One region of the Lentilactobacillus hilgardii genome, then DNA from elsewhere that is predicted to be linked to it. Evidence: predicted binding sites of a transcription regulator. Region 1 holds the regulator's gene; the other holds the start of a gene.
What was found. The regulator Rex, encoded in region 1, represses fermentation and respiration genes when NADH is low (regulators of the CRP and FNR family bind a similar motif). The targets are predictions, from matches to a motif close to TTGTGAANTANTTCACAA.

Region 1 (5,249 bases):
TTGCATACCTTCAACAACGTCCAAGCTGGTTTCAACACCACGTGATTCCTCGATTGTGATGACACCATCATGACCAACCTTCTCCATTGCGTCGGCAATTAACTTACCGACTTCTGGATTAGCTGATGAAATTGACGCAATCTGTGCAATATCATCTTTTGTTTTAACGTCATGTGACATCTTGTGAAGTGCATCAACAGCAGTTTTAGTGGCTGTTTCGATACCACGACGAATACCAACAGGGTTAGCACCGGCAGTCACGTTCTTCATGCCTTCGTTCACGATTGCTTGTGTTAAAACAGTTGCGGTCGTTGTCCCATCACCGGCAACATCGTTAGTCTTTGAAGCAACTTCAGAAACCAACTTTGCGCCCATGTTTTCGAAATGATCAGGTAGTTCAATTGCCTTGGCGATTGTCACACCATCATTAGTAATTGTTGGTGTACCAGCTGTTTGTTCCAAAACAACATTACGACCCTTAGGACCAATTGTAGCTTTAACCGTATCTGCTAATTTATCAACACCTTTAAGCATTGCGCTGCGAGCGTCTTCAGAAAACTTAACTTGTTTAGCCATTCCAATTTTCACCTCAAAAATTTATTTTGATTAAATTATTAAATTGTTGAATCAATTATCCGCAATTCAATTATTCGACGATTGCGACGATATCTTTTTCATGCAAAACTAAATAGGATTTGTCGTTATCTTCAATTTCCGTACCAGCGTACTTATCGAACATAACCTTGTCACCCTTTTTAACAACTGGGGCAACAGTTTGACCGTTATCTAAAACGCGGCCTTCCCCAACGGCAACAATTGTACCTGTTTGAGGCTTTTTCTTAGCGTTATCAGCTAAAACAATGCCGCCAACGTTTTTTTCCTCTTCTTCTTCTCTTTCGATAATTACGCGATCTCCTAATGGTTTTAACACGTTAGTCCCTCCATTTACAACAATTTTTAGCATCATTAGCACTCATATGACAGAAGTGCTAATCACTGCTTATAATATATTATTTTTTGAGCGGAATTGCAAGGATTTTTCATAAACATTGCAATATTCAAGCGTTTTTCAATCAATGCGATCAATTCTTGTTACAATAGCGTCAGGAGATTAAAGGCCAACGTCATCATGCGCTAAATATAAAAAAAGATCAGGACGATAACTGTCTTGACCTCTTTTCTATCACTCACAAATATATTGCTGACACACAAAATAAAGAGACTCCCATTATGTTGTGAAAGTTTGTCTTTCACAACATAATAAAGATTGTCCCCTGCCACTTATGACGCTTTATATGGTTACTTGCCAAAATTCTCTATAAAATAAATCAACGTTTGCAATTCGTTAGTTAAATCAACGTTTTGAACAAGTACATCGTCAGGAACGGAAAGTCTGATTGGTGTAAAGTTTAAAATTCCCTTTACACCGCCTGCAACAGCATCATCTGTTACTGCCTGAGCTGCGCTTGAAGGAACGGTTAAAATAATCACTTGGATTTGCTGTTCCTGAAGTTGATGTGCCAGTTCTTGAATTGGATAGACTGGAACGCCGTCCTCAATCTTATTAATAATTGTATCATCAGTATCGAAGGCTGCCGAAATCCTAACATTACCATCTTTGTGAAAGTTAAAATTCAGCAGGGCGTGTCCTAAGTTGCCAACCCCAATCAATGCAACGTTGGTTAAATGTTCCTGGTTCAAGATCTGCTTAAAAAACGAAAGCAGGCTATCCACATCATAACCATATCCACGCTTCCCCAATGCACCAAAGTATGAAAAGTCACGACGGATGGTAGCAGAATCTACTTGAACAGCTTCAGCTAATTCAGTTGAAGAAATCCGACTTTTGCCTGTGTCATGTAATATATTTAAGTATCTGTAGTAAATTGGCAACCGTTTAGCGGTCGCACGTGGAATATTTTCAGCTGTCACGAAAATTTCCTCCTAAATTTCATTAATTTTGCTAACTGAGCACTTTGTGAATCTCTCTTTACTTAGTATTCTAACATAAGATACCATCTTGTGAAATACATTTCAAATATTAGCTTTGAAATTAACAAAGAAATGTCACTATTAGAGACATCATCCCATCTAAATCGCCTCAAAATCAACAATATGATAAACTTATAAGGATAAAAGAAAGGTGGCTGGATCGTTGATAATCTTACAAGCCCAAGATTTAACCAAAAGATTTAATGGTATTAACATATTCTCAAAAGTAAACTTATCAATTCAAGAAAAAAGTCGCATTGCATTAGTCGGCCGAAACGGTGCCGGCAAATCAACATTAGTTAAAATGATCATCGGCGAGCAGTCCATCGATGGCGGTCAAATAACAACAAAAAAGAATCTCACAATCGGATATTTGGCGCAAGATACGGGATTAGATTCCGATAAGGGAATTTATGAAGAAATGTCGTCAGTCTTTGCGAAACTCAAGGAACAAGAAACTAAGATTCATGAACTTGAAGCTCAAATAAGCACGCTGGATCCAAAATCGGATAGGTTTCACCAAATTTCAGCAACTTATGATACTGTTCGAGCCAATTTTGAACAGCATAATGGTTATGGCTATGATGCGGAAATACGTGGCGTTCTCCATGGCTTCGGCTTTGATAAGGACCAGTACGATAAACCGATTAATGAACTTTCAGGTGGCCAAAAAACACAATTAGCACTTGCAAAACTACTACTTGAAAAACCTGAATTGTTAATTTTAGACGAACCAACCAATCACTTGGATGTCGAAACGATTACCTGGTTGGAAAGTTATATTCAAAACTACAGCGGTTCGTTATTGATTATTTCACATGACCGATATTTTCTTGATCGTATCGTTAACGAAGTTTATGACCTGGCTAACGGTACATTAAGACATTACGCCGGAAATTACACACAGTACACCCAAAAGAAGCAACAAGAAATCTCCCTTCGCTGGAAAGAATATGAAAAGCAACAGGCTGAAATTTCCAAACTCCAAACCTTCGTTGATAAAAATATTGTGAGAGCATCTACTACAAAACAAGCCCAGGCTCGTAGAAAACAGCTTGAGAGAATGAACCGAATTGAAAAGCCAACGTCTGACGGTAAAAGTGTTCGTTTCACATTCTCACCAAAATCCAAAAGCGGTAACAACATTTTAAAGGTCACTGACGCAGCAGTTGGTTATACAAAGATTCTTTCAGAACCAGTCAACTTGGATGTCAAAAGAAATCAGGCCATTGCAATTGTCGGCCCCAATGGGGTTGGTAAGTCCACCCTTTTAAAAAGCATTCTTGGCATTATTCCCTTTTTAAAGGGTTCGGCTCAATTTGGAACCGGTGTTGACACTGGGTACTATGATCAAGAACAAGCCTCACTACACCCTTCCAAAACGGTTTTAGGCGAAGTCTGGGATGATCACCCCACTACAGCCGAAGGAGACATTAGAAGCGTTTTAGGCAGCTTCCTCTTTTCTGGAGATGACGTTGCTAAAATGGTTCACGATTTGTCCGGTGGTGAAAAAGCCCGCTTACTTTTAACAAAGTTAGCAATGCAACACAATAATTTTTTAATTCTCGATGAACCAACCAATCATTTAGACATTGATAGTCGAGAGGTTTTGGAAAAAGCGCTAAATGGTTTTGATGGTACAATTCTCTTTGTTTCCCATGACCGTTATTTTATCAACAAAGTTGCCTCATCCGTTGTTGAACTGTCACAAAGAGGAACAACCCTTTACCTTGGTGATTATGATTACTATGTTGATAAAAAAGATGAACAGCTTGCGATTAAGGAACATGAGCAGGAAAAACAGGGAACCGCTCAATTAGCCGCGCAGGCTACCACGTCAACGACTGATAAAAAGAACTATGAAGTCAATAAACAAAATCAAAAGGAAGTTCGAAAACTAAATCGCGAAGTCACCGATTTGGAATCCCAGTTAGACGAACTGTCTAAAAGTAAAAATAATATTGAAAATCAAATGGCTCAGCCAGAAGTTTTTAACGACTTAGATAAGGCGTCCGATCTTCAGAAGAAACTTGAAATGGTCGATCAGGAAATCAAAGAAACTGAAAGTAAATGGGAGCAAAAGAGTCTTCAGTTAGAAGATATTGAGTAATTCATAAAAAGGACCAACAGCAAAGTAAACCACAAAATTGGCTTACCCTGACTGTTAGTCCTTTTATATTCAAGAATATTTAATTAATTTCTATCGATCATTACCTAAATTAATTAGTTGCAGGTTCCTTAATCCATTCAAATTCCAAACTGGGATCAGCATTTAGCGTTGCATTTGTAAATACTCGATGGCGATACAACATTTCACCAGCAGCTCCAATCATAGCAGCGTTATCACCACATAATGATAGTGGTACCAACTCCAAAGAAGTTTTCGGAAATGCTTGTAGTTCTTTTTCAAGACGATTGCGCAATCCCTTATTAGCGGCAACACCACCGCCTAAAATAAGCTGCTTAACCGGATAATCTTGAAGTGCTCGTTTTGTTTTGTCAGCCAAAACGTCAATAACAGCTTGTTGAAAACTTGCTGCAAGATCATCTTTATTCAAAGTTTCATGAATTTGATCGGCATGGTGAACCGTATTAATAAAGGCACTTTTTAATCCACTAAAACTAAAATCGAAATTATCATCTTGGTCCATTGCCCTTGGGAAATGGAAAGTATCATGACCCTTATGAGCCATTTCATCGACTTGTTTTCCAGCAGGATAATTAATTCCCAAAACCCGGCCGATTTTGTCATATGCCTCGCCCGCAGCATCGTCTCGAGTCTCACCGATAATTTCAAATCGATTTTCCTTGGGCATATACACAAGCTCCGTATGACCACCTGAAACGACTAATGCCATTGCCGGAAATTCAATTGGTTCGACTAATCTTGCAGCATAAATATGACCTGCCAAGTGATTAACTGGAATCAAAGGCAGATGATGTGCCCAAGCAACCGCCTTTGCTGCTGTCACGCCAATGAGCAAAGCGCCAACCAGCCCTGGCCCATAAGTGACAGCGACTGCAGATAAATCACTATATGTGACTTTAGCCTGTGTTAACGCATCATTGATGCAGCTGGTAATTTGCTCAATATGGTGTCGGCTTGCAACTTCAGGCACAACGCCACCGAACCGTTGGTGACTTTTTATTTGGGTTGCAACAATATTCGAAAGAATTGTATCGCCATTTTCTATAACTGCAACAGACGTCTCGTCACAGCTTGTCTCAAATGAGAGAATCAGATCTTTTGCCAAAAA
Region 2 (5,249 bases), 770 kb from region 1:
TTCCTGTTGATGGTGTTGTGATGCAGTCACGTGGGATGGAAGTTGATGAATCACCAATTACAGGTGAATCACAGACTATATCGAAAGCGGTTAACGGCAAATTAACTTCCGGTACTTATCTGGTGGGTGGTTCCGGGAAGATGTTGGTGACAAAGGTTGGTGCGCAGACCTTTGTTAATCACATGTCCAACGAAGCCAAAGAAGGAAAAGATACCTCCAGTATTTTACTGAATACAATTAATCGTATTATTAAGGTTTTAACTTACGTCATTATTCCGCTGGGTTTAATTTTGTTCATCGCAAAATTATTTGGCGGAAACGATATTAACCGAGCAATTCTTGGAACGGTTGCGGCAATGATTGGGATGATTCCAGAAGGACTCGTTCTTTTAACCTCAATGACGTTAGCGGTGTCTGCCATGCATTTGGCCAGGAAAAAGACACTGGTTCGGGATCTTCCTGCGATTGAAACATTGGCGAGAGTCGACGTGATTTGTTTGGATAAAACCGGAACGATTACCAGTGGTGATTTAAAATTTGAAAAAGCCATTCCGTTGATGACCGGTATAGAAACGGCGGAGTTGGAAAAGATTGTCGCCGGCATTACTTATGGTACCGGTGATACCAACGAAACAGCAAATGCCATTAAAAATGCCATTGAGGATCCGAATATGGCCGCTTCGACGATTGTACCGTTTTCATCGCAGCGTAAATGGAGCGGTGTCGAATTTACAAATGGCCGTGAATACGTCTTCGGCGCACCACAATTTATTTTTCATCAGTTGGATGCTGACACTAAAAATCAAATTCAAGAATATGCCAAAAAAGGATTTCGAGTTTTGGCTGTTGCCAAGGTTGATTTGCTTGATGCCGAAAAGCCTTTGGGGAATCCCCGGATGATTGGCCTGATTTTGATTTCAGATGTGATCAGGCCGAATGCGGTTAATACGTTCCAATATTTTAGAAATCAGGATGTTACGATTAAGGTGATTTCCGGAGATGATCCAACAACGGTTTCGACGATTGCTAAGAACGCGGGTATTCAAAATGCAGGCCACAGCATTGATATGTCAACTGTTAGTGATAACGATGATTTTGGACAACTTGTGACTGAAAATACTGTTTTTGGACGGGTTACACCGGATCAAAAGAAGCGGTTGATTAGTGCCCTTCAAGAAAAAAAGCATACTGTTGCAATGACCGGAGATGGGGTTAATGATTTGCTGGCATTACGACAGGCTGATTGTGGTATTGCAATGGCTTCGGGAAGTGAGAGTACCAAAAGTATCGCTGATTTCGTGCTGATTAATTCTAATTTCGACGCGATGATTGATGTGTTGAATGAAGGTCGCCGAGTGATTAACAATATTGAGCGGGTTGCTTCCATGTACCTGATTAAAACCATGTATTCCGTTGCGTTGTCGTTAATCTTTGTTTTCTTGGCAATGCAGTATCCGTTTGAGCCTATTCAATTAACGCCAATTACGTCTTTAATGGTAGGTATCCCATCATTCTTTCTAGCGTTGGAACCCAACTTCAGTCGGATTACCAACCAATTTATGCGTCAGGTTCTAATCGTGTCGGCTCCGGCTGCGGTGTGTGTGGTTGGTTATATTATGGTGATTGAAATCGTGGGCCGATTCTTTGGACTGCATTATGAATTCACATCAACCTTATGTGTCCTTCTGACCGGAGCAATTTGCTGGTTGGCACTGGTTCTGGTCTCACGGCCTTGGAATCGATTGAAATTTGGGATGGATATTCTTGTGTTGGCGGCATTTCTGGCAATCATCGTTTTCTTTAATGACGTCTTTTCGCTTGTATCATTCTTTAATAAAGATATATGGTTGTATGCTGTGCCGCTAATTGCGACGGCATACCCACTTTATATCTTTATGCAGGGTGTGATTGCCAAAGTATTGGATCGCAGGGAAGTTCGAAAAAGAGAACGGGCGGCCAATAAACAAAATTATAAATAGGGCTGAATACATTAAAAAAGTAGAATTGGATTGGCGATTTGTCAATCCTTTTTTATTAACCTATTTCATCTAGTTTTAATGACTAGATAATGTGGTATAATTGTTTATAGGGAGTGATGACAATGCCATCCATTAACGAAGAGTACGACTTATATGAAAAATGGGAAGATAAATTAAAGACAGTTGAACTACCGCTTTGGGCAGAATTACCTAAATTTGAACTATATATGGATCAAGTGACCGCTTTGGTAAATGAAACGTTGGGGCCAATTGGCGTAGACAGCGTCACGCCGGCAATGATTAATAACTATGTTAAGCATAAAGCTATTATGGCACCGGTTAAAAAGAAGTATCAAACCATGCAGATTGCAGATGTCATCTTAATTAGCTTACTAAAGCCGGCATTTTCATTGGAAACGATTCGCCATGGAATCGATCAGGTAACGGCTAATATTTATCCGCAACAAGCTTATGATAACTTTATTAAGCGACTCATGTTCTCGTTTAAAAATATGTCTAATCGAAATGGGCAGGCGTTAGAGGAAAAAAATTTAAATGACAAATTAATGCAGGTAGCAGTTAATGTCATAATTGATCGGTTACAGTCTGAAACATTATTAAAGATCATTGAAAAGCCATTGACGAAAATCAGCAAGTAGTGAAAACATTCACATATAAATAATGGAACCGTTTTCATGAAAGAAGCATCCATCCAGTGGGTGCTTTTTTTCGTCCTTAGCTGCTGTTAAAGGGATGTAACTGGATGAAAGAACTTTTGTGATTTAGTAAACAAAAGTATTTACTTTTAAAAAAATCGTGGTATAGTTATTTTTGTGAAATAGATAACAAAGAATTTTTCGGAAAGAATTTTCACGGAGGCTAACTAATGATTGAGAATAAAGTAAAAGAACTCAAGACGACAAAACCAGAAAAAACCAATGTTGACGATATGATTAACAAGTTAGTTTCAAAAGCCCAAAAAGCTCTCGAAATCATGGATTCATTTGATCAAGAAAAAGTAGACCACATTACCCATGAAATGGTAATGGCCGGTCAAGATAAACATATGGATTTGGCACTCATGGCCGCTGAAGAAACCGGTCGGGGAGTCGCTGAAGATAAAGCCATAAAAAATATGTATGCAACCGAAGAAATCTGGCATAGCATTCGCGACCATAAGACGGTCGGTGTTATCAAAGACGATAGGGAACGCCAGCTGATCACAGTTGCCGAACCTCTTGGGGTTCTTGCCGGAATTACACCGGTTACCAACCCAACTTCAACAACTTTGTTCAAATCGATTATTGCAATGAAAACCCGAAACCCGATTATCTTTAGCTTCCATCCACAAGCAATGAAGTCATCCGTTGCAGCTGCAAAAACTGTTCGTGATGCTGCAATTGCGGCCGGTGCCCCAGAAGGTGCCATTCAGTGGATCGAGGAACCAAGTATCGAAGCAACCAACAAATTAATCAATAACCCTGGTGTAGCAAGCACACTTGCTACCGGTGGTCCGGGAATGGTTAAGGCTGCTTATTCAACCGGCAAACCTGCTTTAGGTGTTGGTCCCGGTAATGGTCCTGTTTATATTGAAAGAACGGCTAATATTCTTCGAGCCGTTAACGATATTGTTCTTTCAAAGACATTTGATAATGGTATGATTTGTGCAACTGAGAACAGCGCCATTATTGATAACGAAATTTATGATGATGTGAAAGAAAACTTCATTAAAAACGGTGTCTTCTTCGTTACCAAAAAAGACCAGCCAAAATTGGCTGAAGCAATGTTTGACCCTAAGCGTGGGGGTGTTCGTGGCCCAATCGCCGGTAAATCCGCAAAAGGAATTGCCAAATTGGCAGGGATTAAAGTCCCGGATAACACCAAGGTTTTAGCAGCTGAAATGACCGGTATCGGACCAAAGTACCCGTTATCCGGCGAAAAGCTGAGCCCGGTAATCAGTGTTTATAAGGCCAAAAGCCATGAAGATGCCTTTTCAATTGCTGAACAACTCTTAAACTATGGTGGTTTGGGGCATACAGCTGCTATTCAGACAACTGATGACGATATTGCGCTTAAATTCGGCATTAAGATGAAGGCTGCCCGAGTCCTTGTTAACACACCGGGAGGCTTTGGCGGTATTGGAAACCTCTATAATGAAATGACACCATCTCTAACGTTGGGAACCGGTTCATGGGGTGCAAATTCAATTTCTCATAACGTTACCGATTACGACTTATTAAACATTAAAACGATCGCAAAGAGACGAAATAATATGCAATGGGTTAAATTACCACGGGTATACTTTGAAAAGACATCAATTCGATATCTCGATGATATGCCAGGCATCAATAAAGTGTTTATTGTGACAACGCCTGGAATGGTAGAACATGGATATGTAGATACAGTTTTGGATGAATTAAAGCGTCGTCCAAATGAAATTGAATACTCACTTTTCTCAGATGTTGAGCCTGATCCAACAACTGATACAGTTGAAAAAGGTGTTGCTCAGATGCGTTCATTTAAACCTGATACCATCATTGCCTTAGGTGGTGGTTCGCCGCTTGATGCCGCTAAGAACATGTGGTTATTCTATGAAGATCCGACAACCAGTTTCTTTGGTGCAAAACAGAAATTTATTGATATCAGAAAGCGGGCTTACCGCTTCAATAAACCACGTAAGGCCCAAATGATTGCTATTCCAACAACTTCAGGGACAGGATCAGAAGTAACGCCATTCGCTGTTATCACTGATTCCAAGACTCACGTTAAGTATCCATTGGCTGATTATGCGTTGACACCTGATGTTGCAATTGTCGATCCTCAGTTTGTTCAAACCGTTCCAAAGGGGACTGTTGCTGCATCTGGGCTTGATACACTCTGCCATGGTATTGAATCATTTGTTTCAGTAATGGCATCGGATTATACACGACCATTGTCATTGCAAGCAATCAAGTTAGTTTTTGAAAATCTGACTAACTCCTATAATGGTGATGAGCATGCGCGTGAAGAAATGCACAATGCTGCAACACTAGCAGGGATGGCCTTTGGTAATGCCTTCTTGGGAATTACCCACTCTGTTGCCCACAAGCTTGGTGGAGAATTCGGCTTAACTCACGGAATTGCGATTGCAATCACATTGCCACACGTTATCCGTTTCAATGCCAAGTTACCGGAAAAAATTGCCGTATGGCCTAAGTATGAATATTTCCGTGCTAACAAGGATTACGCTGAAATTGCCCGTTATGTTGGTATTCAAGGAAAGACTGACGA

Region 2: a site for Rex is predicted at 2,811-2,828, ahead of adhE (bifunctional acetaldehyde-CoA/alcohol dehydrogenase). Genes of this name have one in related genera too.

What each region holds. Positions count from the first base shown of each region.
Region 1 is NZ_CP047121.1:1,974,028-1,979,276, forward strand. It holds gene groL (chaperonin GroEL) at 1-576, opposite strand, end outside; gene groES (co-chaperone GroES) at 647-931, opposite strand; gene GQR93_RS09280 (redox-sensing transcriptional repressor Rex) at 1,300-1,932, opposite strand; gene GQR93_RS09285 (ABC-F family ATP-binding cassette domain-containing protein) at 2,156-4,102, shown strand; gene tsaD (tRNA (adenosine(37)-N6)-threonylcarbamoyltransferase complex transferase subunit TsaD) at 4,212-5,249, opposite strand, start outside.
Region 2 is NZ_CP047121.1:2,745,168-2,750,416, reverse strand. It holds gene GQR93_RS12990 (cation-translocating P-type ATPase) at 1-1,979, shown strand, start outside; gene GQR93_RS12985 (DUF1836 domain-containing protein) at 2,102-2,638, shown strand; gene adhE (bifunctional acetaldehyde-CoA/alcohol dehydrogenase) at 2,866-5,249, shown strand, end outside.